One region of the Ruminococcus sp. RTP21484sp1_RTP21281st1_A8_RTP21281_210402 genome, then DNA from elsewhere that is predicted to be linked to it. Evidence: riboswitches for the same ligand, from Rfam matches in the RefSeq annotation. Region 1 holds a riboswitch; each other region holds the start of a gene.
The links. A riboswitch is a leader RNA that binds a small molecule or an ion and turns the genes downstream of it on or off. The one in region 1 is predicted to bind cyclic di-GMP.

Region 1 (7,638 bases):
GTACACATATTCTGTTCCTCCATTCATCCGAGACTGTTTAAAAGTCAGTTCTGTATTACTGTTCACTGGTAACGTTCTGTAATCTGCATATTCCAAAAAGTTCCCAAGGCGTTGTATTTTCCAGTCTGTCATGTTATTATTTATAAAAATTGTGCATGAACGGTTCATCATTAGTGTTATATATTGTAGCACAAACTGTGAAAATTTAAACTCTTTTTTCCCGATTTCACACTTTTTTAAGAAAGGAACTTACCATGAATAAATCTATTGCAGTCGCAGGTACCGGATATGTAGGGCTTTCTATTTCTGTACTGCTGGCTCAGCATAATCATGTTGTTGCAGTTGACATAATTCCGGAGAAGATTGCTTTGATAAACCAGAAGAAATCTCCAATCCAAGATGAATATATCGAAAAATACCTGTCGGAAAAGGAACTGGATCTTACGGCCACCTCAGACGGAGAATCCGCCTACGCAGAGGCTGATTTTGTGGTAGTGGCCACCCCCACCAACTATGACAGCAGGAAAAATCATTTCGACACTTCCGCTGTTGAAGCTGTACTAAGCCTGGTCACAAGGGTGAATCCTGCTGCCACAATTGTGATCAAATCTACGATTCCTGTAGGCTACACAGAATCTATCCGAAAGAAGTTTCACAATAACAATATTATTTTCAGCCCGGAATTTCTCAGAGAGTCCAAGGCCCTATACGACAATCTTTACCCAAGCAGGATCATTGTCTCCTGTGATGAGCACACCAGAGAAGCAGCTCATACTTTTGCAGCACTTCTTCAGGAGGGTGCTCTCAAAGAAAATATCGACACCTTGTTCATGGGATATACGGAAGCAGAAGCTGTAAAACTTTTTGCCAACACCTATCTGGCACTTCGTGTTTCCTATTTTAATGAGCTGGATACTTACGCGGAAATGAAGGGGCTGAACACCCGCGATATTATCAATGGAGTCTGTCTGGATCCCCGGATCGGAACTCATTACAATAATCCTTCCTTTGGCTACGGCGGCTACTGCCTGCCTAAGGACACCAAACAGCTTCTTGCCAATTACAACGACGTTCCTCAGAATATGATGTCCGCAATCGTGGAAAGCAACCGTACCCGAAAGGATTTTATTGCTGATCAGGTACTGCAAAAAGCCGGCTATTACAACTACAATGAGGACAACCTTTATCAGTCAAGCCTGGAAAAAGAAGTGGTTATCGGCGTCTACCGCCTCACTATGAAGAGTAATTCCGATAATTTCCGGCAAAGCAGCATTCAGGGTGTTATGAAACGGATCAAGGCAAAAGGCGCCACTGTCATCATCTATGAGCCCAATTTGGAAAACGGTTCCACATTTTTTGGCAGCAAGGTTGTAAATAATCTGGAAGAGTTTAAAGAAAAAAGCCTGTGTATTCTGGCGAACCGTTATGACAAGGTCCTGGACGATGTGAAGAAAAAGGTTTATACAAGGGATCTGTTTTCCAGGGATTAAGAAACGAAAGCGTGTCTAAAAAAGGCTTCCGCAAGATGTACATCACAATTTGTGGGAGATTTTGCCCGGATGAGGGCGCCGCAGCGGGCTGCGTAGGTCGAATTCGAGCAAAATATACCGCAATCTGCACCATACAAAAACAGGCAGGAAACATAGCGATCAAGAGAGCAATAGCTCCGTTTAATCACTGTGTTTCCTGCCTGTTGTCTATGAAATCCGTTTTTTATTCACCATACTGGCAATTGCTCTCTTTCAATTGCCGGATGACTTTATCCTGAAATAGTGATTATAAGCATCCAGCACATCCTTACGTCCTCTCACGCGAATGGGAACCCGTTCTCCATTTCGGAGTAAAAACTCCTCTTCTACATCTGTAATGTGATCCATATTTACCAGAAAGCTTTGGTGGCAACGCAAAAAACGGGGATCCTCTATCTTTTTCTCAAGATTCCCAAGTTTTTCCGCAGTTTCAAGCACCGAACCATCCAGCATATGTAAGGTTACTGTATGGCGGTCACTTTCCAGGTATAAAATTTCATCCACGAAAGGATAACGATACTGTCTTCTGCATTTCACTGAAATCCGCCTGCGAAGCTCAGACTTCAGCAGTCTGTTTAAAATTGCTGTGGTCTGCTTCTCTTCTGCAGGTTTCAGAAGATAGCCGGATGCTTCTACCTCATAACTTTCAAGCGCAAAATCAGGTGAAGCAGTCAGAAATACAATAGGCGCTTTTACTCCCAGGTCACGCAGCTTCCGTGCCGTGTCCATTCCATTCAGATCGCCCATATAAATATCAAGAAAAATCAGATCTGGCCATATATAGCCCTCTTCAATGTCTGCAAGGAGGCTCTCTCCAGATTCATATTCCTGGATCTGCGCCTCCCTGCCATTTGTCTGAAAGTACACCATCAACTGACGCTTCAGCACAAAACGCTCAACTTCCACGTCGTCACATATGGCAATTCTGTTTACCAAAGCTCTCCCAAAGCCTCCTTGTACTTGACTAGTTTATTATAACACAACGTTCCCTCTCGGGGAGAAATCTGCATAATCGTCACGTTTCAGAGCATAATCCTCAATTACCTGCACTCCCCACTTTGTGGGATCTTTCAAGGCTTGCAAAGATCCTTCACAACCTCTCCGGCAATGATCAGTCCTGCAACAGACGGCACAAATGCTACGCTTCCCGGAATATCACGACGCTCTGTACATTTGTGCTTGGCACCTGGCGGGCAGATACAGTGGGTTCTGCAGCTGATGGACATATCCTCTATCGGTCTTGTAGGGATTTCCTCGGAATAAACCACTTTCAGCTTACGGACGCCACGTTTCTTCAGTTCGCGGCGCATAACCTTGGCAAGAGGGCAGACCTTAGTCTTATAAATGTCCGCAACTTTAAACTGGCTTGCATCCAGTTTGTTTCCGGCACCCATAGAACTGATGATCGGAACCCCTTTCTCCTTCGCCTTCATGACAAGGGAGATTTTTGCAGTAACGGTATCTACTGCATCTACAATATAATCATATTCTTCAAATGGAAAATCGTCTGCATTCTCCGGCAGAAAAAAACACTTATGTGTCTCCACCTTCACGTCCGGATTGATTTCCAGCATACGCTCTTTCATAACATCCGTCTTGTATTTTCCCACTGTTTTTCGCGTTGCTATGATCTGGCGGTTCAGATTCGTAAGGCATACCTTATCGTCATCGATCAGGTCAAAAGCACCTACCCCGCTTCTCACCAACGCCTCACACACATATCCGCCAACACCGCCGATTCCAAATACTGCCACTCTGGCACCGGCAAGCTTCTTCATCCCCTCTTCTCCAAGAAGAAGCTGGGTTCTTGAAAACTGATTTAACATAAATTTTTCTCTCCTCAATGAAAGACAGGCAACAGACTTTCAAACAGACATTTCTCTTTCAATAAGAAAACTGCGGTCTGTTCTATCTTCACATAAAAAGCCTGGGAAGCTTATCCACCCAGACTTTTGTCCACATTACCTTTCGGAAATATTTTATAATGACTGTGTTTTTCTGTCAATTATTTTTTCGCCTACACATAAATAAATTACAGCGTTCCTGTTCACTCCGTTCGCAGTATCATTACAGCCATTTTTTCAAAACATCACTCAGCTTATTCATATCCAGCGGCTTTGCGATATGTCCGTTCATACCTGTATTTTTTGCCAGCTGTACATCTTCTGCAAAAGCATTGGCAGTCATGGCAACAATTGGCAGTTCTCCTTTTTCACCGGGGAGGCTTCTAATTGCTGCGGTTGCCTGATAACCATTCAGAACAGGCATTTGGATATCCATAAAAATAAGGTCATACCGGTCTTTTGGAGAAACCTCCACTTTTTCAACTGCAATTTTTCCATTTTCGGCTGTCTCAACTTCTGCCCCTGTCATCTGCAGGATTTCCACTGCAATTTCTCTGTTTAACTCATTATCCTCGACCAGCAGAATCCTTTTTCCTGTGTAATCTGCTTCTGACAGATTCTCCAGATAATTCCTTGCTGTTTTTTCTTTTTTGTCAGAAACAAACTGCCGCAGTGTAGCGGTCAGCCTGGAACGGAATAACGGTTTTGCAATAAAAGCATCTACACCTGCTGCCTTTGCATCTTCTTCAATCTCGCTGAACTCATAAGATGTCAGTACAATGATGGTAATCTCCTTCCCTATCCGTTTCCGAATCTGTCTGGCAGTTTCTATGCCATCCATATCCGGCATCTTCCAGTCCAAAATAACAGCAAAGTAATCATTTTTTAACTCATGACGTGCATAGCAGCGCTCAACGGCTTCTCTGCCGGAGAGGACCCATTCGCCTGTAATTCCAATCTCCTTCAATGTCGCAACTGTACTTTCACAGCATGTCTTATCATCATCCACAACCAGAACCGGCAAATTCATCAGATTTTCATCCTTTTCTTTCTCTTTTTCCTAAAGTTCAAGATAAATTGTTACCGTAATTTTAGTTCCCTTGTGTAAGGTGCTGTCCACTTTAATATTACCATTCATCAGATTTACAATATTTCTGCTGATTGCCATTCCCAGACCAGTTCCCTGAACTCTGGTTGTCCGATGGTCATCTGCGCGGCTGAAGGGATCAAACATGATTTTCTGGAATTCCGGCGACATACCGATTCCATTATCCTCAATCGTGAATTCATAGCATCCAAGCTCCGAAAATCCATTTGGCTTTTCCTCTATGGAAAAAGTAATATTCCCGCCATCCGGTGTATACTTGATCGCATTACTCATCAGATTCACAAATACCTGCTGAATCCTCAGACTGTCACCGCAGACATCCTCATGTTCAATATGATTAATGTGTATATCAAAATTATGTTTATGTTCATCAAGCACCGGTCGCGTAAGTGTAATAAGATTATCCACCAACTCTGACAGATTGAAATCTTCCTGTGCCAGTGTCATTTTTCCACTTTCAATACGTGCCATATCCAGCACTTCATTGATCAACCCAAGCAGATGACGGCTTGATTCTGTAATCTTGCTGAGACATTCAATAACTCTGTCCTGACTCTCAATATTTGCTCCGGCGATTGCTGTCAGACCCACAATGGCATTCATCGGTGTTCGGATATCATGGGACATATTGGAAAGGAATTCTGTTTTTGCACGATTTGCATTTTCTGCGGACCGGTAAGCCTCTTTCAGTGCCTGACGGGATTCAATCTCTGCTTTCTTCTCCTGTGTCACATCCATGGATGCCAGCAATACCTTTTCCAGCTTTCCATTCTTCCATTCCAAGGGAATATAAGAAGCGATTTTATAAGTCTTTTCATCCAGGCTGCAATACTCAAACTTATAAATATCATTTTCGCTTTTCAGATTTTCCCGGATATTTTCCGGGGCTATCAGAATATCTATAGCTTCCAACGGTTCCAGTGTCTTATACTTTTCAAGAACCTGCATCTGAAAATCATGATAGAAGCCCAGAGGTTTATATATCATCTGTCCATTCAGATTGTAGAATTCATATCTGTCATTTTCCAGATCACAGACAACAAAACGGTCAACCAGACGCACTATGCTCTGAATCAGCTGCTCCATGGAAGCATTATCCGCTGCCATCTGCAGATGCCGTGCGCTCTCTACCTTTGCCTCCGTAATATCCCGCAGAAAAATCATGGCATATTCTGAATCCTCTATCTCGCCACGTATGATCACATTACGGACCCATCGTTCTTCTCCCTTCAGAGTGATTCGGCACTCCAAAGACAATTCGGTTTCCAGACCCTTCAGTTTTTCCGCAATATAGCCACGATCATAAAAAGCGGATACTGCCTTCTTATCTGTTTCCACAACATAGGAATCCACAAAATGCCGGATCAGTTCATCCCATGTATGACTCTGTTCAAAAACAGTCATCAGGGACGGTTCAACCTTAAAGGTATCAAATGTGTTTGCCTCCAGGTTAACATAATATTCGCACAGATCTGTTTTCGTAAAGGCACGGTGGAAAGCAGCTGACTTTTGTGCCTGCATAATTTCTTTTTTTTCCGCATCAATATTAATAAAAATCCCGGCAATCCTGCTGGCAGAACCATCCAGCCGGCGTATTACTTCTGCTGATGCCCGAAACCACTGGTACTGATGATCCTTCATTCTCATACGGTACTCTACCTGGTATTTTACCTGATTCGTCTTATCCGCAATTGCCGCCTGAAGCTGCATCATTACTCTTTCTTTATCCTGTGGATGCAGAAGATCTGACCAGGATTCCAGTTTATTCGGAAAATCCAGAGTATCATGATAGCCAAGCATTTTTCGGAACTCATGGCTCCAGTTTGCATTCACAATCTCACTGTTTTCGTCACAGTCAAAATACCAGAAGCCGGAACGGATAGCCTCATTGATCAGTGCCAGATTTACATGATCCCAGTTGACCTGTACGGACATAATCCAGATCTGTCTGCCTGCTTCATCTGTCGCATCCTCTTTATAAAGCCGTACATTATTCACTGTACCGTCCGCTGTAAGGATCTGCGCTTCCCCGGCTCCGTGGATCTGCAAAAAACGGTCTCGATCCAATATACTTATATCCTTGCCGTAAAAAAATTTCTTCAATGAGCCTTTTGTCTGCTTCATAAAAGAATCGAACGTATGTCCTATACTATGTAGCAGCAGATTACTCACAGACAGAATAGACAGATTTTGGTCATAATATCCGGTCAACATACCTACCCCGCCATTATTTTCCAGTGTTTTCTGTATTGCCTGTGATAAATCCTGTGTTTGTCCAGGTACCGTCTTGTTTAAAGAATATATTTTATCCTCATAATTTTCCTTATATAACATTTTATAAAAACCCTCACTCTGTTTGATGCGTGTTTGAAAAAGGCTTTCTGCAAAATGTGGCGCGCAGATTGTAGGAATGCTTTTTCAACCACGCTCCAGAACATGCTCCGGCAAGTTCTCGTACATATTTTGGCATATAAAAAGGACACCTGACAAACATCCTGCCAGTGTCCCTGCTACATCTTTTTAAACTCACACATCCATATACATATAGTATAAAAGGTATCGGAATCGCTTCCGTTCTCACGTCTTTTCTATATATGGAAACAGCAGCAACCGGCTGACATGGTCAGACTTTCTGACTTTAGCCCCTTCTGGCTTTGCGTCCCTGCCTTTCAGCAAGTTTGCCTTTAAATAAATCCCATTTTTTATCAAAAATAAAATACCATGAAGTTTCCGATGCGTCAATAATATTTTGATAGAAAATCTGTGTTTATGAACCATTCGCAAAGTCGAAGATGTCTCGCACAATCGTTACTCTGTCTTTGTCATATTCCCCGAAGTTCTGAATCATGCAGCAGCCACCACCAACAACTACATATAAACGCATCAGCTCCGGATTGTATTCCCGTTCTCTCAGCTTATGAAAGATTTCTCTTGTGTAATCACTGGCAGCCTTACGGATTGCAGCCAAATACTTTTCTCCGATGTCTGCTGTCCCGGTACGGATCACCTGTTCAATCTATAGAATGTCCAGACGGATGTGGAGTCTAAAAAAACTTCACGCAACTGACCGCCCGATGACCACACCCTTGTTTCTGCTTCGCTGCGTACAGCTCGGAATCTCCATCCGGGATCTGGATCTTCTTACGATTGGGATGGT
Region 2 (7,638 bases), on a different contig from region 1:
CCGTATTTCAGGCATAATACCTCCCACTTATATATTTATCTGGATAAAACATGTTTGTTACTGATTCCTACGGATCACTCTGCAAGGACTGCCTGCAGCAATCACATTGTCGGGAATACTTTTTGTTACAATACTGCCTGCTCCAATCACAACATTATCTCCGATAGTAACTCCTGGTAAAATAATAGCCCCGCCACCAATCCATACATTATTTCCAATGATAACTGGTGCTGTTTGTGTTTTACAATCATGCTTCTTAAGTCCGTCAGATAAAGGTGGCTTGGAACTGTTTTTTGAGTTTTTGTTTAACTGCTCTTTCAGTTCTCGGATGGTCTGGTTCAGACTTGTAATCTCAGCAGAAAGCTCAGCAATGCGAGCACTTTGTTCTTCGTTTTGCTTCATCAGAAAACGAACGAATTCTTCTGTGATATTAACTGGCATTCAGACCACCTTCTTTCCGCGATTTTTTATATTTCTATTGTAACGGAAATGCCGTAAAAAAACCAGTCAGACAAAAAAGATACTTCCTTAATCCAATCCTCTAACGCCAGACCCTCTACAGAACTCTCGCGTATTATTCGTTACTACTATTATCCCTCTGATCCTCATTACAGCCATTGTTCCTTTGACCTGCTATAACAAAATGGCACAAAAAGCATTGATTTTATAGACCAATTAGTCTATTCTAAAATAACTACAACAAAAATATTCTTGGAGGGGTATATGACGAAAGCTCTGACTAATTATGATAAAATAAAAATTTCTACAGCACATGTTTTCCTGCAATATAATCAGGCTACAATGATACATAAATATTCATTAGATTACAATTCTGACTGGTTATATATTACTTTTATTAACCGTACCTATCGTATTAAACGAAAAACGGGAAGTGTTCAGTGGTCAGATAATGATTTTGAAATAATTCATGAAGCCAATCACAATGAAGCAATGACTATTTATGATGTTTTATGTTATTCAAAGGATAGATGCCATCTGTCACATGAATTTATAAACATAAACAGCCTTTCCTCTGTCCGAACAGGAAATCTCTCAACGAGCAGCGGATTTTTTCAGAATACCGCTGACTTTTTTAACGGAAAAACCGTTGAATTGCGTAATGCCTGTATAGCACTTTCCGGAAAGGAACTGGAAAAAGGAGATGTTGCTTTTAAATTAAATCTTTTTCCTTTTTTGCCGATTATCATTCGTTTCTGGGAAGCTGATGATGAGTTCCCGGCAAGTCTTCAAATTCTTGCAGACAGGAATACTTTAGATTACATGCATTATGAAACGCTTATGTTTGCACTTACACATCTGTTTTCCAGACTGAACGAGGAAATGCGAAATGAAAAAAGGTGAAGAATCCAGACAACTCCTGATTGAGTGTGCGGCTGAATTATTATGGAAAAATGGATATTCTGCTACTGGAATCAGCGAAATTCTCAAACAAACAGACCTTCCAGTAAGAAAAAATATGATTGAAATGTACCTGGAATACCGGTCATATCATGGCATCTGAAAGGAACTTATGTAAGTTCTGAAAAAATATTTTTGGGGAGGGAATCCTCCCCATTCTTATATCGTGGTACTTTCAAAGATTAAATTGTTAAAGCACTCTTTAAAGAAAAAAGTCCTATGCAATTTTCCAGAGTGGCACTCCATTAGTATAACATGCAATTAATATTTTTCCTGCTGCCTTATTACTTCTGATAATATTGACAGCAGCTTATCAGCCTGGACTGGCTTTGCTATATGTTCATTCATTCCGGCTGCAATAGCCTCCCGCTTATCTTCCTCAAATGCATTTGCTGTCATTGCAATGATTGGTATACACGCCTTGTCCTTATCTGGTAAATTTCTGATTTCCTGTGTTGCCTTATAACCGTCCATTTTAGGCATCTGGATATCCATGAGGATCACATCATATGTTCCAACCGGCATTTGCATTATCCTGTTTACACACTGGATACCATCCTCCACACGTTCTGTTTTAAGACCTGCACGCTCAAGTATTGCTTCTGCAATCTCTGCATTCAGATCATTGTCCTCTGCCAAAAGGATATTCCTTCCCTCAAGTATTTCACTGCAGGATTCTGGATTTTCAGCATGTTTTTTTTCATAATAGCTTTCATCCGCTATCCTGTGTTTTAGTGTTACAGTAAAAGTGCTGCCCTTTCCAAGCTCACTCTCCACATCGATTGTTCCACCGAGCAGATCAACATATTTCTTTACGATTGACATTCCAAGTCCGCTTCCTGTGATTTTGCTCTTCGTGGTGTTTCGTTCACGAGTGAATGCTTCGAAAATTTTTGACAGATAATCCTGGCTCATACCAATTCCGGTATCGCTCACCCTGGTCCTTACAATCATGTACCCAGGCTCCTCGCAGGGTAATTCATCTATATCTACCATAACAGAACCACCGGCTGGAGTATATTTTACGGCATTACTCAGGATGTTGACAAATATTTCTTTTACCTTGGTAGTATCTGTCAGTATATTTTCATGTTCTACATTTATTGTGTAATGAAGAGCAAGATTCTTTTTCTTTGCTTCATCCTCAAATATTTCAAACAGAGTCTGCCGGATATCCTCAATCCGTCCATAGTTCTCATCAATTTCCATCCTTCCGCTCTCAATCCGAGCCATATCAAGTACATTATTTATGATTGACAGAAGGAGGTTTCCTGACTGCTGAAGTTTTTTTAAATGTTCTGAAGTTTCAGGCAAATCCTTTCCTTTCAGTTCATTCTCCATAAGCTGTGCATAGCCCAGAATTGCATTCATAGGAGTACGGATGTCATGTGACATATTGTTAAGGAAACGAGTCTTTGCCAGATTAGCTTCTTCTGCTTTTTTCAGAGCGATTTCCAACTTGTCATTAAGCTTTTGTGTATCATTTGCAGCAAGCTTTGCGACAGCTTCTGCTTTCCTTGCCTTCCGTAAAAGTACGAGGATAATACTAATGATAGTGAGTACAAAAAATCCTGCCGTAACAAAAAAAGCAAGCATATTGTCTTTTACAAAATCCAAAAATGTTACCTTATCTGCTGTACTGTCATAAATAGCAAGTGCACTTGTAAGCATGTCAGACGGCATAGCCTTTAAGGTTTTATTCAATATTGATAAGAGGGTTCCCTCTCCACTTCTAACTGCAAAGCATGCCTCCATTGTTTTTGTAAGTGGAATACTCTTGAAATTTTGACTGTTATCATATATTAGTGCCTGACTTGCGCCCATGAGGAAACAGTCTGCTTTTTCATGAATGACCATATCTGCTGCATCGTCAAGCGAATCACAATCTATAAGCTTCCATTGGGGATAACTGAATGCAATATGCTGTTTTAAGGCATATTTTTCCCTGGGCACAGCTACAGTATACACCTTATTCTCATCAAATTTTTCCTCATCTGTTACCGCCATCAGGCTGTAGGTCCAGGCTGTGTTTGTAAGTGTATATCCGTTTTTTTCTGCAAAATATGGATTCCTGCCAGCATAAAAAATCATGTCAATCTCTCGTTCTTGTAAAGCCTGAAGCATTTCATCATAATCATCATATTCCTGTATATTAAATTCCAGTGTCTGATTTCCCAGACAGTCTTTGGCATAAGAGAAATATTCTGCCAGCATACCGGTAAGTTTTCCAGTCTCTTCGTCCAGAGAAAATACTGCCGCATCATTACTCAGAAATCCGATCCGGATACCATCATGTTCTTCCAACCAGGACTTTTCTCCGCCTGTAAGACTTTGACAATAATCAAGCGTAAAATACTTTTTATACAGATCCGCCTTGAAAAAAGGACTATCCTGATCCAGCTGACGCATAGCCCAGTCCAACTCTGTCTTGATATCGCTGCGCTCTTTATTTATTACAAAATATATGCCGGATTTACCAATCGTGGTAACGGATGATATTCCCTGTTCAGACCAGATGGATTCCTCCAGAGATACAAAACAATCGATTTCATGATTCGCTAATTTCTTTTCGACATCATCATTATTATTCACATTTACATGTTCTGTATGTATGCCATTCTTATTTTCCCATTCTGTCAGCATGATTTCAGGCTCAGTACCCATGAGCACACCTACACGTTTACCGTCCATAGATTTGAAATCAGACGTCCCAATATCCGTATCCGATAAATCAGCATAAAGGATATATTTTTCCTCACCCATGGGTTCATCCGGGAAAAGCATCTTCTGTGCACGTTCATCGGTGTAAGAAATATCGCCCATGATATCAATCTCACCATTTTCAAGCTTATCAAAACAGTTGGACCAGTCACATTTCACATGCTCAAATTTCCATCCGGTATAACCTGCCAGAGCCTGCATGAGCTCGTAGCCATAACCTCGTCTGACACCGTTTTTATCGACATAATTAAAGGTATCCTCAAATGAGCCGACACGGATGGTCTGTGGCTGTTTTTCATCATTATTCGTTTCAGCAGCCTGGCAGTGTACCGATAACATCATCCACATTCCCAGGACCACAAATATACATGCAAATAGTACGGCTGATTTTTTTCTACTTTTATCCATATTTTTTATTTCCTTCATCCGTTTGTGTTTTATGATGTTCCAAACACCAGGTCAAAAACAGCAAGTATTGTTTTTATATCAATCGGTTTTGCAATATGTGCATTCATCCCTGTTGCTGTGTACTGCTGCTGTGTAATTTCCATCATCTCTGCAATGCCCCGGGTGATAAAAACGCTGCCAAACAGGCAGCGCATCTCATTTCATGCAACTGGCTGCCATTTTACAGGCCCTGTAGCTTTGCGTCGCAGACTTTCATCTGTTTTGCCGATTTCCATATTAGAGCATTTAAAATTATACAAAAAAACTGATTTTATTATACTCCCTTGCTCCACTTTACACAAGAAAAACCTCACCGCTTTAACGCTTAAAAATAATTTGAAAACCTGCTAAAAAGTTGTTAACCGAACTTCTTAGCAGGTTTTTATTACTAATCTGTCAGATTATTTTGTAATGTACTGATCAATTCCTCTATAACGATTGGCTTGGATAAGAATCCATTCATACCGCATTCCAACGCTTTCTTTCTGTCCTCGTCAAAAGCATTGGCCGTCATGGCAAGGATGGTGATTCCTGCCAGTGCCGGATCCCTAAGGGCACGGATCTGCTTCGTGGCCTCATATCCGTTCATTACCGGCATCTGCACATCCATCAGCACCAGATCATAACCGCCCGGTTTCGACCTCTTGACCTTCTCTACTGCCTCTGCCCCATTTTCTGCAGTATCCACCAGGAAGCCATATTCATTAAGGATTTCCACCGCAATTTCACTGTTCAGCTCATTGTCTTCCACAAGCAATATACATTTGCCTCTGAAATCTGGGACTGCCGCCGGAAGAACAGGATTCTCCTGCTCAGCCTGATTCTGGCCAATGGCAGTCATCAGGGTATCTCTGATATCAGACATAAACAGAGGTTTCGCACAGAATGCAGTTACCCCTGCAGCCCTGGCTTCCACTTCGATGTCTGACCAGTCATAAGCAGTCAGAATAATGATCGGTGTATCGTCACCAAGACTGCGGATCTGTCTGGTGACCTCAATACCATTCATATCCGGCAGTCGCCAGTCGATGATATAAGCATGGAAGGCATCCCCAAGCTCCATAGACTGTCGTGCACGCAGAACAGCCTCCTTACCGGAAAGTGTCCATTCCGAACGCATTCCAACCCTCACAAGTATTTTTGTCACGCTGTCACAGGTATTAAAATCGTCATCTACAACCAGAGCCTTAAGACCTTCCAGCTCTATGATCTTCTCTATACGTTGGTGCTCAGGCTGAGTCCGGAATGGCAGTCGGACGATAAATTCGGTACCTTTCCCCTGCTCTGTCCGGACCTCAATGGTGCCGCCCATCATATCCACAATATTCTTGGTGATGGCCATACCAAGTCCTGTACCCTGAGTCCTGCTTACAGTGGAAGTCCGCTCCCTCTCAAAAGGAGAAAAGATCTTCTGTACAAATTCCTGACTCATACCGATTCCGTTATCCTTCACCCGGATCTCGTACAGTTCACTGCCTCTTTGGAGACCCGGATACTGTTTCAGCCGGACAGAAACGGTTCCGCCAGCAGGAGTAAACTTGATCGCATTGGACAAAAGATTCAGCAGCACCTGATTCAGTCGTGTCTTATCACAATAGACATCCTCATTTGTCACATCCATGGCATCCATATAAAGCTCCAGCTGTTTCGCATGGATCTGCCCGCTGATGATCGTCTTCAGATCATGAAGCACATCCGACAGACTGACCTCCGTTTCTTCCAGATGGATCTTTCCGCTCTCAATCCGGCTCATATCCAGGATATCATTGATCAGGGAAAGCAGATGGTTACTGGAGGAAAGGATCTTTCCCAGATAATCCCGAACCTTGTTTTTATCATCAATATTGCTTACAGCCAGTGTGGTAAAGCCGATGATCGCATTCATTGGTGTCCGGATATCGTGAGACATGTTGGAAAGGAAGGTACTCTTGGCCCTGTTTGCTGTCTCCGCCGCACGGACTGCCTCAGAAAGTGCTTGGTTCATTTTCCAGTCCGAGGTACGGTCCGACAGAACCAGGATGTATTTCTTTTTTCCATTTACCTCACTACCCATTGCAATATTATGGAACCAGCGTTTTTCCCCTGTTTTCTGATGAACATATTCAAAATCCCATTCTCGCTGTTCATGAACCTTGATTTCTTCCAGATAATTTTTCTCCGGATCTTCATGTTCCGCCGGATGCAATTTTCCCAGAACACGAATATCTCTACGAATCTGTTCTACCGTAATACCCAGCAGATTTTCCGCATTTGGGCTGACGTAATCTGCCTGATATGTTTTTGCATCCAGCATCAGAAAGACATCATCCACGTTCATTGAAAGCTTTTGAAACAGCTCATCCCGGTACCGGATCTCCGTATCCTTTCTTCTGAGATTTGTCCTGCTTTTTTGAATAATAAGACTGATAAGAAAAGCAGCAATACAGAACACGACCGCACCAACAAGAAGCATTGTACTGCTCTGCAGGCTGTTCATACTGGCATTGACAATATCTGCCTGTACAAGTCCCAGAAATACCCAGTCCTGAATATCTGATTTTTCATAGACCAGATAATAGTTCCTTCCATCCAGATTTACCAGCATCGCACCAGTATGTCCTGCTTTAAACTTCTCCGAAAGCTCATTGACCTCTTTTTCAGACATATCAGAATGCTCTCTCAGAACACCGAAGAAATTATATACATTCCCCCATAACTCAGAAGAATGATCGATCACAACACGGCCATCCGGATGAACAATAAAACTCTGTGCATTTCCATTGAAAGCAGAAATATCCAGTACATCTACGATATTAGAGTTTTCATAAGCAATGGCGATGGCATCATATTCAAATCCCTGATAGTTTCCATGAGCCTTGGGAGTGGCAAAAACAAGCAACTGGGATTTTCCCGGAACTGCTGCATTTGATATCACATCATTTCCCTGCCGGATGTCCTCTTCAATATTTTCCTGTAATCCAAGGTACCCGGTTTCCCCTGTCACCATCTTATAGTTCCCGTCGGCTGACAGAAAAAAGAAATCCAAAAATCCGGCATCTTCCTGCGCATTCT
Region 3 (7,638 bases), on a different contig from region 1:
CGGACACCTGATATATCTGCATTGAAATCTTCTTTTTCTTCCGGTCGTGCATTCGTATCAATTTCAAATGGAAGTACTACAGTAAAACAGCTTCCTTCACCCAGCTTACTTTCAACTGTTATGGTTCCGCCCATCTTTTCTACAAGTTGTTTCACAATAGGCATTCCCAGACCTGTCCCATTATAATCAGAACGTGGGGAATTATCTGCCTGTACAAATGGAGTAAACAATTCATTTTTTATAAATTCTTCTGACATTCCAATTCCATTATCTTTTATTTTAAATTCACATGTCATGTGATCTTCTGATCTTTCAATCGTTCTCATACTCATGTAAATAGAACCATTCACCTTATTGTACTTCATACTGTTTGTAAACAGATTCATCAATATTTTTTTCAGATGAACTGCATTGCTCCAAACATATATACCACTGTAATCATCATGTTCTCCCATAACATGAAGTCCTTTTTCTTCTGCCTGAAAGTATAGCGACTCCGTGATTTCTTTACATACCTGATCCAGATTGATGGATTCATCACCAAAAACCACGGTATCCGATTCTAACTTTGCCATATCCAAAACATCATTTACCAATGATAATAGCAGTTTCGAAGACTCATTTATTTTATTCAGGCAATCTTTTGCCCGCTCACCATCATTTCCGCTTTTTTCAAGAATTGTAAGCATGCCCATAATGCCATTGATCGGTGTCCTGATGTCATGAGACATGTTATTTAAAAAGGAAGTCTTAGCCTTATTGGCACTCTGTGCTTCTACAAGTGCATTTTGTAATTCCTGCTGTTTTTCTTCAAGCTCCTGATTCAGCTTCAATGCCTGCTCAGCAGACTTCTTGGATTTTTCTTCCGCACGTTTTGATTTTTTCAAAGAATCAAGAATTATACACAGAACAACGAAAAAAGAAATTCCAGCGATAAGTGAAACTGTCAGTAAATTGTCCTGAATAAAATCCTTCGCTGTAACTTTTCGTGAGGAAGCATTATACGAAACTACTGCACCTGAAAATTGAGTTGTAGGCATAGATGTCAGTGTTTTATTCAGAATGGACAAAAGAACCGGTTCTCCCTGCTGAATAGCAAATGGAACATCAGCTTCTTTTGTCAGGAAAACACTATGAAGCTTATCATTTTTCAAATAGTCTGAAACAGTACCTGAATTGCTTACAATACAATCCGTCTCCCCTTTCTGCATTGCTTTTACTGCTGCATCTGATGTCTCATATTCCACAACCTTCCATTGCGGATAATTGTATGAAAGATATGCTTTCAATGCAAAATCATCTTTTTCAACGGCAACTGTATTCTCTTTATTTTCATCAAAAGAATCCTTTGCCGTAATTGCTGCCATATTGAGAGTCAATAGCGTATCCGACAAAGCAAATCCATTTGTTTCTGCAAAGTATGGATTCTGGTTTGCATGAAAAATCAGGTCTATTTTTCTATCCTGCAATGCCTGAAGCAGTTCACTTCTTGTATCATACCCCTTTAATTCAAATTCCAGAGTCTGACCTTGCAGACAATTTTGGGCAAGATCCACATAATCTGTGATAACACCTGTCAGTTTACCTGTTGATGGATCTACACTACTGATACCTCCATCCTGATTCAGATACCCTATCCTGATTGCTCCATGCTGCCCGATCCACTCCCTTTCTTCTTTTGAAAGAAACGAGCTGCTCTGTGCAGAAAGATAACGCCTGTAGAGATCATCAGTGTAAAATGGATTGTCATCCTTGATTCTGCGCATAGCACTATCCAGTGCTTCTTTGATATCCGGACGTTTGGGATTTATGGCAAAATAGATTTCTGTCTCTCCAATACTTGTAAGCGGTGAAATATCCGATTCTTCCCAACGGGATTCTTCTACCGAAACGAAGCAGTCAATTTCATGTTTCGACAGTTTGTCCATAATTTCTGTGGTATTAGAAACATTGACATGCTGCGTATGCAGACCATATTTTGATTCCCATTCATTAAGCACATCCTCCACTATATTATCTTTAGACACACCAATATTTTTTCCCTCAAAAGAATCCAAATTTCCTGCTGTAAGATCCCTATTGGATGCATCCGTATAGATGTAATATTTCTCTTCCCCCATAGGCATATCGGAAAAAAGCATATTTTCAGCACGTTCGTCTGTATAGGAAATGTCACCAAGAATATCAATCTCTCCATTTTCCAACTGTGTAAAGCAGTTTTTCCAATCACTTGTTATGTATTTATATGTCCATCCTGCATAACCTGCAATATCTTGAAGATACTCATAACCATAGCCGCTTCTTTCTCCCTTTTCATTGACTACATTATAAGTTTCCTCAAAAGATCCTACCCAGATAACATTGTCAGAGTTTTCTTTGGCAAATGTAGGAACGGATAAAACAATAAAACATATAATTGTGCAAAATATAATGTAACAAAATTTGAAATTCATTATATTCTGTACTAATTTGCACTTCTTCATCTTTCTCCCCTCCTCTAGGCTACAGTTGCTTGCTTCCAGATTTTAATTTTACATTCATTAATTATCAATAACCTCCCCGCTATTTTTCACAATATTTTTCCAAACAGCTTCTGTATTACTTATTCAAGTGCTCTACCATAAAAAAGCACTGCCAAACAGACAGTGCACCTCATTTCATGCAACTGGCTGCCATTTTACAGGCCCTGTAGCTTTGCGTCCCAGACTTTCATCTGGTTTGCCGATTTTCTTATTATAGCTTTAATACTTATGCAAAAAAACTGATTTCATTATACTTTAATGCTCTAGTATACACAAGAAAACATTACCGTTTTAACGACAAAAAATAAAAAAAGAACAGCCGATACATATACTCAAACTGTTCTTCTACTTCCGAAGACCACGCAGCATTGACATCACTGTTTCCTGCTCATTTGTACTCAGATTGTTCCATATCCTTAAAACTTCTTTCTGTTTTTCTGTCAGATTCTCTGAATTACCTTCCTGAAAAAACTGTGATAATGTCACGCCCAAAGCTGTACATATTTTTCAAGTGTGATCAGCGACGGCAGGTTTTCCTGCGCCATGATTCTTCCCAGTGATGACTGGAAAATTCCAAATACACATAAGCATGATACAATAGAGGCATGCTGAAGGAGGATCTCATATGGCAAAGCAACATGACAAACAATTTAAACTTGATGCAGTCCAGTACTATCAGGATCACAAAGATCTCGGAGTACGTGGATGTGCAGAAAATCTTGGCATCGGATACAGCACATTAACAAAATGGCTGAAAGACTTCCGGGAATCAGGTGATATTCCTGTTCGTGGTTCTGGTAATTATGCATCTGATGTTCTCACTATCGGAATCGTACTCTGTCTGTTCTACATAATCTGCGGAACAGTCTCGTTTATACGGATAAAAAAATAAACTGAGCCACGGCTGTTCCAACATGAAATCAGCCGTGGCCTTATTTATATCATTTCACTCTTTTTTGAAATAGAACAACACCACAGCAACAACTCAAATCGACTTAAAATTCCAGACTATTCGCATTCAGCAAGAAATACTTCATTCCCATGATGACAAAACCTTCATCATTTCTCCAAGGCTTTTTGCTGCCATTTACAATGACGATCTTCTTGAAAGAGTCCGGGATATTACGCAGAGAATTGAACTCCTGCGTCTGTTTTTCTTCCGAAGTCATGTCATATGCAACCTGGATATAGTATCTCTGGTTTCCTTGATTCACCACAAAGTCAACCTCCAACTGCTTGCGAACACGTTTTCCCTCTTTATCCTTATCGAAGATATCCACGACACCCACATCAACATTGTAGCCACGGATCAGCAGCTCGTTATAAACAATGTTCTCCATGATATGAGTAGGCTCCTGCTGTCTGAAATTCAGACGTGCATTTCTCAGTCCCAGATCAGTAAAGTAGTATTTCAGATTTGCACCGATATACTTTCTGCCCTTAATATCGTATCGGCTTGCCTTGGAAATCAAAAAGGCATCTGTCAAATGGTCGATATGCTTGGAGATGGTTTTATTAGCATAAGTCATCTGGCGCTCACTGGCAAAGGTATTGGCAATCTTTGAAGGGTTGGTCGGTGCGCCGATTGCAGATGCAAGCACATCAACCAGAATCCCAATCTCATCCACGTTCTGAATCTTATTTCTTTCAATAACATCCTTCAGATAGACATTTGCAAAGATGTTCTTCAGATAGTCCGCTTTCTGTCGTTCGCTCTGGAAACTTACGATCTGCGGCAATCCTCCGTAGATCATGTAGTCATCCCAGGCATCATCATAATCGCCGTCATAAACAGAATAAAACTCTGCAAAGGAGAGAGGGTAGATTCTAATCTCATCACCTCTGCCACGGAATTCGGTCACAATGTCGCTGGACAGGAACTTGGAATTACTTCCGGTGACATACACATCAATATTGCTCATGCGTAGCAGGCTGTTCAGCACTTCCTCAAATCGTGGCATGAACTGCACTTCATCCAAAAGGAGATAATACTTCCCGTCGTCTTTCATGGCATCCTTGATGTACTTGAAGCATACCTTGGGATCTCTTAATTCCTCGTTCTCAATACCATCCAATGCAATTTCAATAATATGATCAACATCAACGCCGTTCTCCAGTAAGTATCTCTTAAAGATGGTAAACAGCAAAAAGGATTTGCCACATCTACGAATGCCGGTAATCACCTTTATCATTCCATTATCTTTTCGCTCGATCAGCTGCTGTAGGTAAGCGTCTCTTTTAATCTCCATCGTTACGCTCCCCCTTTCCGTGCATCTGCACACTTTTTAGTAATGAGATTCTATCACCGAACGACCTGAATTTCAATATGTATTCCCATTTTATGTGCATCTACACACTTTTATGTAATGTTGATAAATATATTTTCAGATTTTTTTGATTGCAGTGTCTATAATCGATTACTCCAATCGTTATTATAGGTAGACAACAAAAAGAAGATGGTTCCGATGTTTCATTAAATATGTTCGTTAGTCTTTTACGCAAAGGATTCTATCTCCTCTGCGCCCTAATGCTTTTCGGATTCAGTTCAACAAACTGGATTTTGTTTTTTGATACTTATTACACTTTTGCTTTTTTCTTAATCATACATATTGCTGCTAAAGTAACTATAACATAACCTAATAGTGCAATAATTGATGATTCAATTCCAAATTCTCCACCAGTGAAAACAAAGTCTTTTGAATCAAGTACATATGTCATAACCGAATATTCATCTGCCTTTTCGCTTATTGATAAACCGCCGCCAATAATTAAAATATTCCAAAGTGAATGGACAATTCCGCTGTTCCAAACAGAACCACTTTCAATAGCAACCATTGAGAACATTATTCCTACCATTGTTCCAGCAATAAGAACCAACAGGCTACTTATAATGGAAAAATCCATTCCTATAATATGTACTAATCCAAATAAAACTGATGGAATTAATACAGCTACTTTAATATTCCATTTCTCTTTTGTCCCATTTTCTTTGCAACTCTGGATGTCTGTCGTAAATCATTAGCGTGCTTTTCCCTTTTAAATATCCCATAAAATCTGAAATACTTTCTTTCGGCGGAATTGCTACGCTTAAATGTACATGATCCTTACATACTGCACCCGCTATAATATCCACTTTTCGGTACTTGCATAATGTACTTATGATTTCCTTCACATCTTCTCTTAATCTTCCATACAGAATTCTTTTTCTGTATTTCGGTATAAATACTATGTGATACTGGCATTTCCATCGGGTATGTGATAAACTTCTATTGTCCGTTTGGACCGCCTCCTTTGATTTTGAGTTTGGCTTGCGACACCATTCTCATCATATCACAGGAGGCTTTATTTTGTTGTCCTCACCGTCTCCACTTATTCCATTCTCCCCAGCATAGCTGGGGGATTAGACTTTTCATTTACAATTCCCATCCAACTGACTATAATAAAGAATGTCCGTTTGCCTGCAAAGGCGCGGAACTATATCCATCTGCATCAGGGCGATATGACAGAAAAATGAACTTAAAAGAATGGAAGAAAGAACAATGGATGTAATTGAAAAATTTGGAAATAGGGTGAGCAGCCAGGCGCTTAAGGATCCGGAAAAAGCGCGTCGGCTGCTTCTTGCGGGATACCGCCTGCAGGAAAAGAAGCTTCAGTTTTTGCCGGATCGGGGGCTGCCGTCGTCGGGACAGTATGTGGCGCGGGTGGTTATGAAAAATATCATTCAGTCGCTGTCAGAACCGGAGAATGCGGCGATGGTCAGCATATTTGTGCCGGGAGAGCTGGTGATGGCGGCAGGGCTGACGCCGTACTCAGTGGAGGCGATGTCCTGTTTTATGGCGGGAACGAAGTGTGAGCAAACGTTTCTTCGGAAAACGGAGGAAGAAGGATTTCCGGAGACGATGTGTTCGTACCACAGGGTGTTTCTGGGGGCGGCGCTGACGGGGATTCTGCCAAAACCGAACTGCATGATTTATACGAACCTTGCGTGTGATGGAAATATGATGACGTTTCCGTATTTAAAGGATAAATTTGAATGTCCAGGCTTTTATATTGATGTTCCGTATGAGAAAAACCGGGAATCGGTTCTGTATGTGGCGGATCAGCTGCGGAAATTGAAACGGTTTCTGGAGGAGACGACGGACAGACGGATTTCGGAGGAAACAGTGCGGAGTGCGGTAGATAACAGCCGGAAAGCGGCAGCGAATTATAAAAAACAGCTTGCCCTGCGGTGTGCGCATGACCCGGTGACCTCTCTGACGAATGAATTGTATGCGCTTTTTATGTGCCATCTGATGGCTGGCTCAGAGACGGCGGTTACCTATACGGAAAAACTTCTGCGCGATGTGCGGATGTCACCGAGGGGAGATGGTCTTTCGGTAATCTGGATGCACACCATGCCATTTTTACAGGAGCCGGTTAAGGATATTTTTAATTATAGTAAGAAAATGCACATCCGCGCTTGTGATTTCATCGCAGATGGTTTTCAGGAGATGCATGCGGAAGACCCGTATGAGGCGATGGCAGAGAAAATGGTCTACTGCATTTACAATGGCAGTGTGAAACAGAGAATTGAGGAAGCGGAACGGCTTGCCAGAATCACGGAATCGGATGGTGCTGTTTTATTTGCCCACTGGGGCTGTAAGGGAACGATCGGTGCATCCAGCCTGATTAAGCAGTCCTTAGAAAAGACAGGACTTCCGACGATGATTCTCGACGGTGACGGCTGCAACCCCGCCAATACCAGCGACGGTCAGGTATCGACGCGGCTTCAGGCGTTTGTGGAAATGCTGGAAAAGGGCAAGGAGGAGAAACACGCATGATTTATTACGTCTGTAAGTACACCCCGATCGAGCTGTTCCGAGGGTTTGGAGAAGAATGTTCTGTTTTGGAGGAAATGCCGGAAAATTTCGAACAGTCGGATCAAATTGCACATGCAAATCTGTGCGGCTTTGGAAAATCGGTCATTCAGGCAGTGCTGGAAGGAAAGGTTGAACAGCTGGTGCTGGTAAACTGCTGCGATTCGATGCGGCGCGTTTACGATATCGTGGAGAGCACGGGAAAATGTAAGTTTTTATATATGCTGGATCTGCCGCATGATGATAATGAATGTGAAAAA

Region 2: linked by a shared signal. The riboswitch ahead of AB5170_RS13395 (transporter substrate-binding domain-containing protein) and the one ahead of AB5170_RS06605 (ATP-binding protein) in region 1 are both predicted to bind cyclic di-GMP.
Region 3: linked by a shared signal. The riboswitch ahead of AB5170_RS19440 (transporter substrate-binding domain-containing protein) and the one ahead of AB5170_RS06605 (ATP-binding protein) in region 1 are both predicted to bind cyclic di-GMP.

The regions. Positions count from the first base shown of each region.
Region 1 covers NZ_JBCPGE010000010.1:27,144-34,781, forward strand. Annotated here, with positions in the region: gene bsh (choloylglycine hydrolase) at 1-8, opposite strand, end outside; gene AB5170_RS06580 (nucleotide sugar dehydrogenase) at 255-1,490, shown strand; gene AB5170_RS06585 (DUF6783 domain-containing protein) at 1,502-1,768, shown strand; gene AB5170_RS06590 (LytTR family DNA-binding domain-containing protein) at 1,743-2,465, opposite strand; gene AB5170_RS06595 (ThiF family adenylyltransferase) at 2,600-3,355, opposite strand; gene AB5170_RS06600 (response regulator) at 3,597-4,403, opposite strand; gene AB5170_RS06605 (ATP-binding protein) at 4,434-6,815, opposite strand; partial or broken gene AB5170_RS06610 (DUF6783 domain-containing protein) at 6,871-7,005, shown strand; cyclic di-GMP riboswitch class I at 7,084-7,174, opposite strand; gene AB5170_RS06615 (hypothetical protein) at 7,249-7,449, opposite strand; gene AB5170_RS06620 (hypothetical protein) at 7,517-7,638, shown strand, end outside.
Region 2 covers NZ_JBCPGE010000027.1:1,127-8,764, forward strand. Annotated here, with positions in the region: gene AB5170_RS13370 (DUF1897 domain-containing protein) at 1-15, opposite strand, end outside; partial or broken gene AB5170_RS13375 (DapH/DapD/GlmU-related protein) at 58-246, opposite strand; partial or broken gene AB5170_RS13380 (DUF6444 domain-containing protein) at 247-441, opposite strand; gene AB5170_RS13385 (DUF3786 domain-containing protein) at 724-1,362, shown strand; gene AB5170_RS13390 (hypothetical protein) at 1,349-1,522, shown strand; gene AB5170_RS13395 (transporter substrate-binding domain-containing protein) at 1,681-4,548, opposite strand; cyclic di-GMP riboswitch class I at 4,749-4,824, opposite strand; gene AB5170_RS13400 (response regulator) at 4,976-7,638, opposite strand, start outside.
Region 3 covers NZ_JBCPGE010000055.1:18,200-25,837, reverse strand. Annotated here, with positions in the region: gene AB5170_RS19440 (transporter substrate-binding domain-containing protein) at 1-2,483, opposite strand, end outside; cyclic di-GMP riboswitch class I at 2,658-2,733, opposite strand; gene AB5170_RS19435 (helix-turn-helix domain-containing protein) at 3,148-3,414, shown strand; gene AB5170_RS19430 (ATP-binding protein) at 3,518-4,771, opposite strand; gene AB5170_RS19425 (hypothetical protein) at 5,100-5,432, opposite strand; partial or broken gene tnpA (IS200/IS605 family transposase) at 5,479-5,778, opposite strand; gene AB5170_RS19415 (2-hydroxyacyl-CoA dehydratase family protein) at 6,062-7,342, shown strand; gene AB5170_RS19410 (acyl-CoA dehydratase activase) at 7,339-7,638, shown strand, end outside.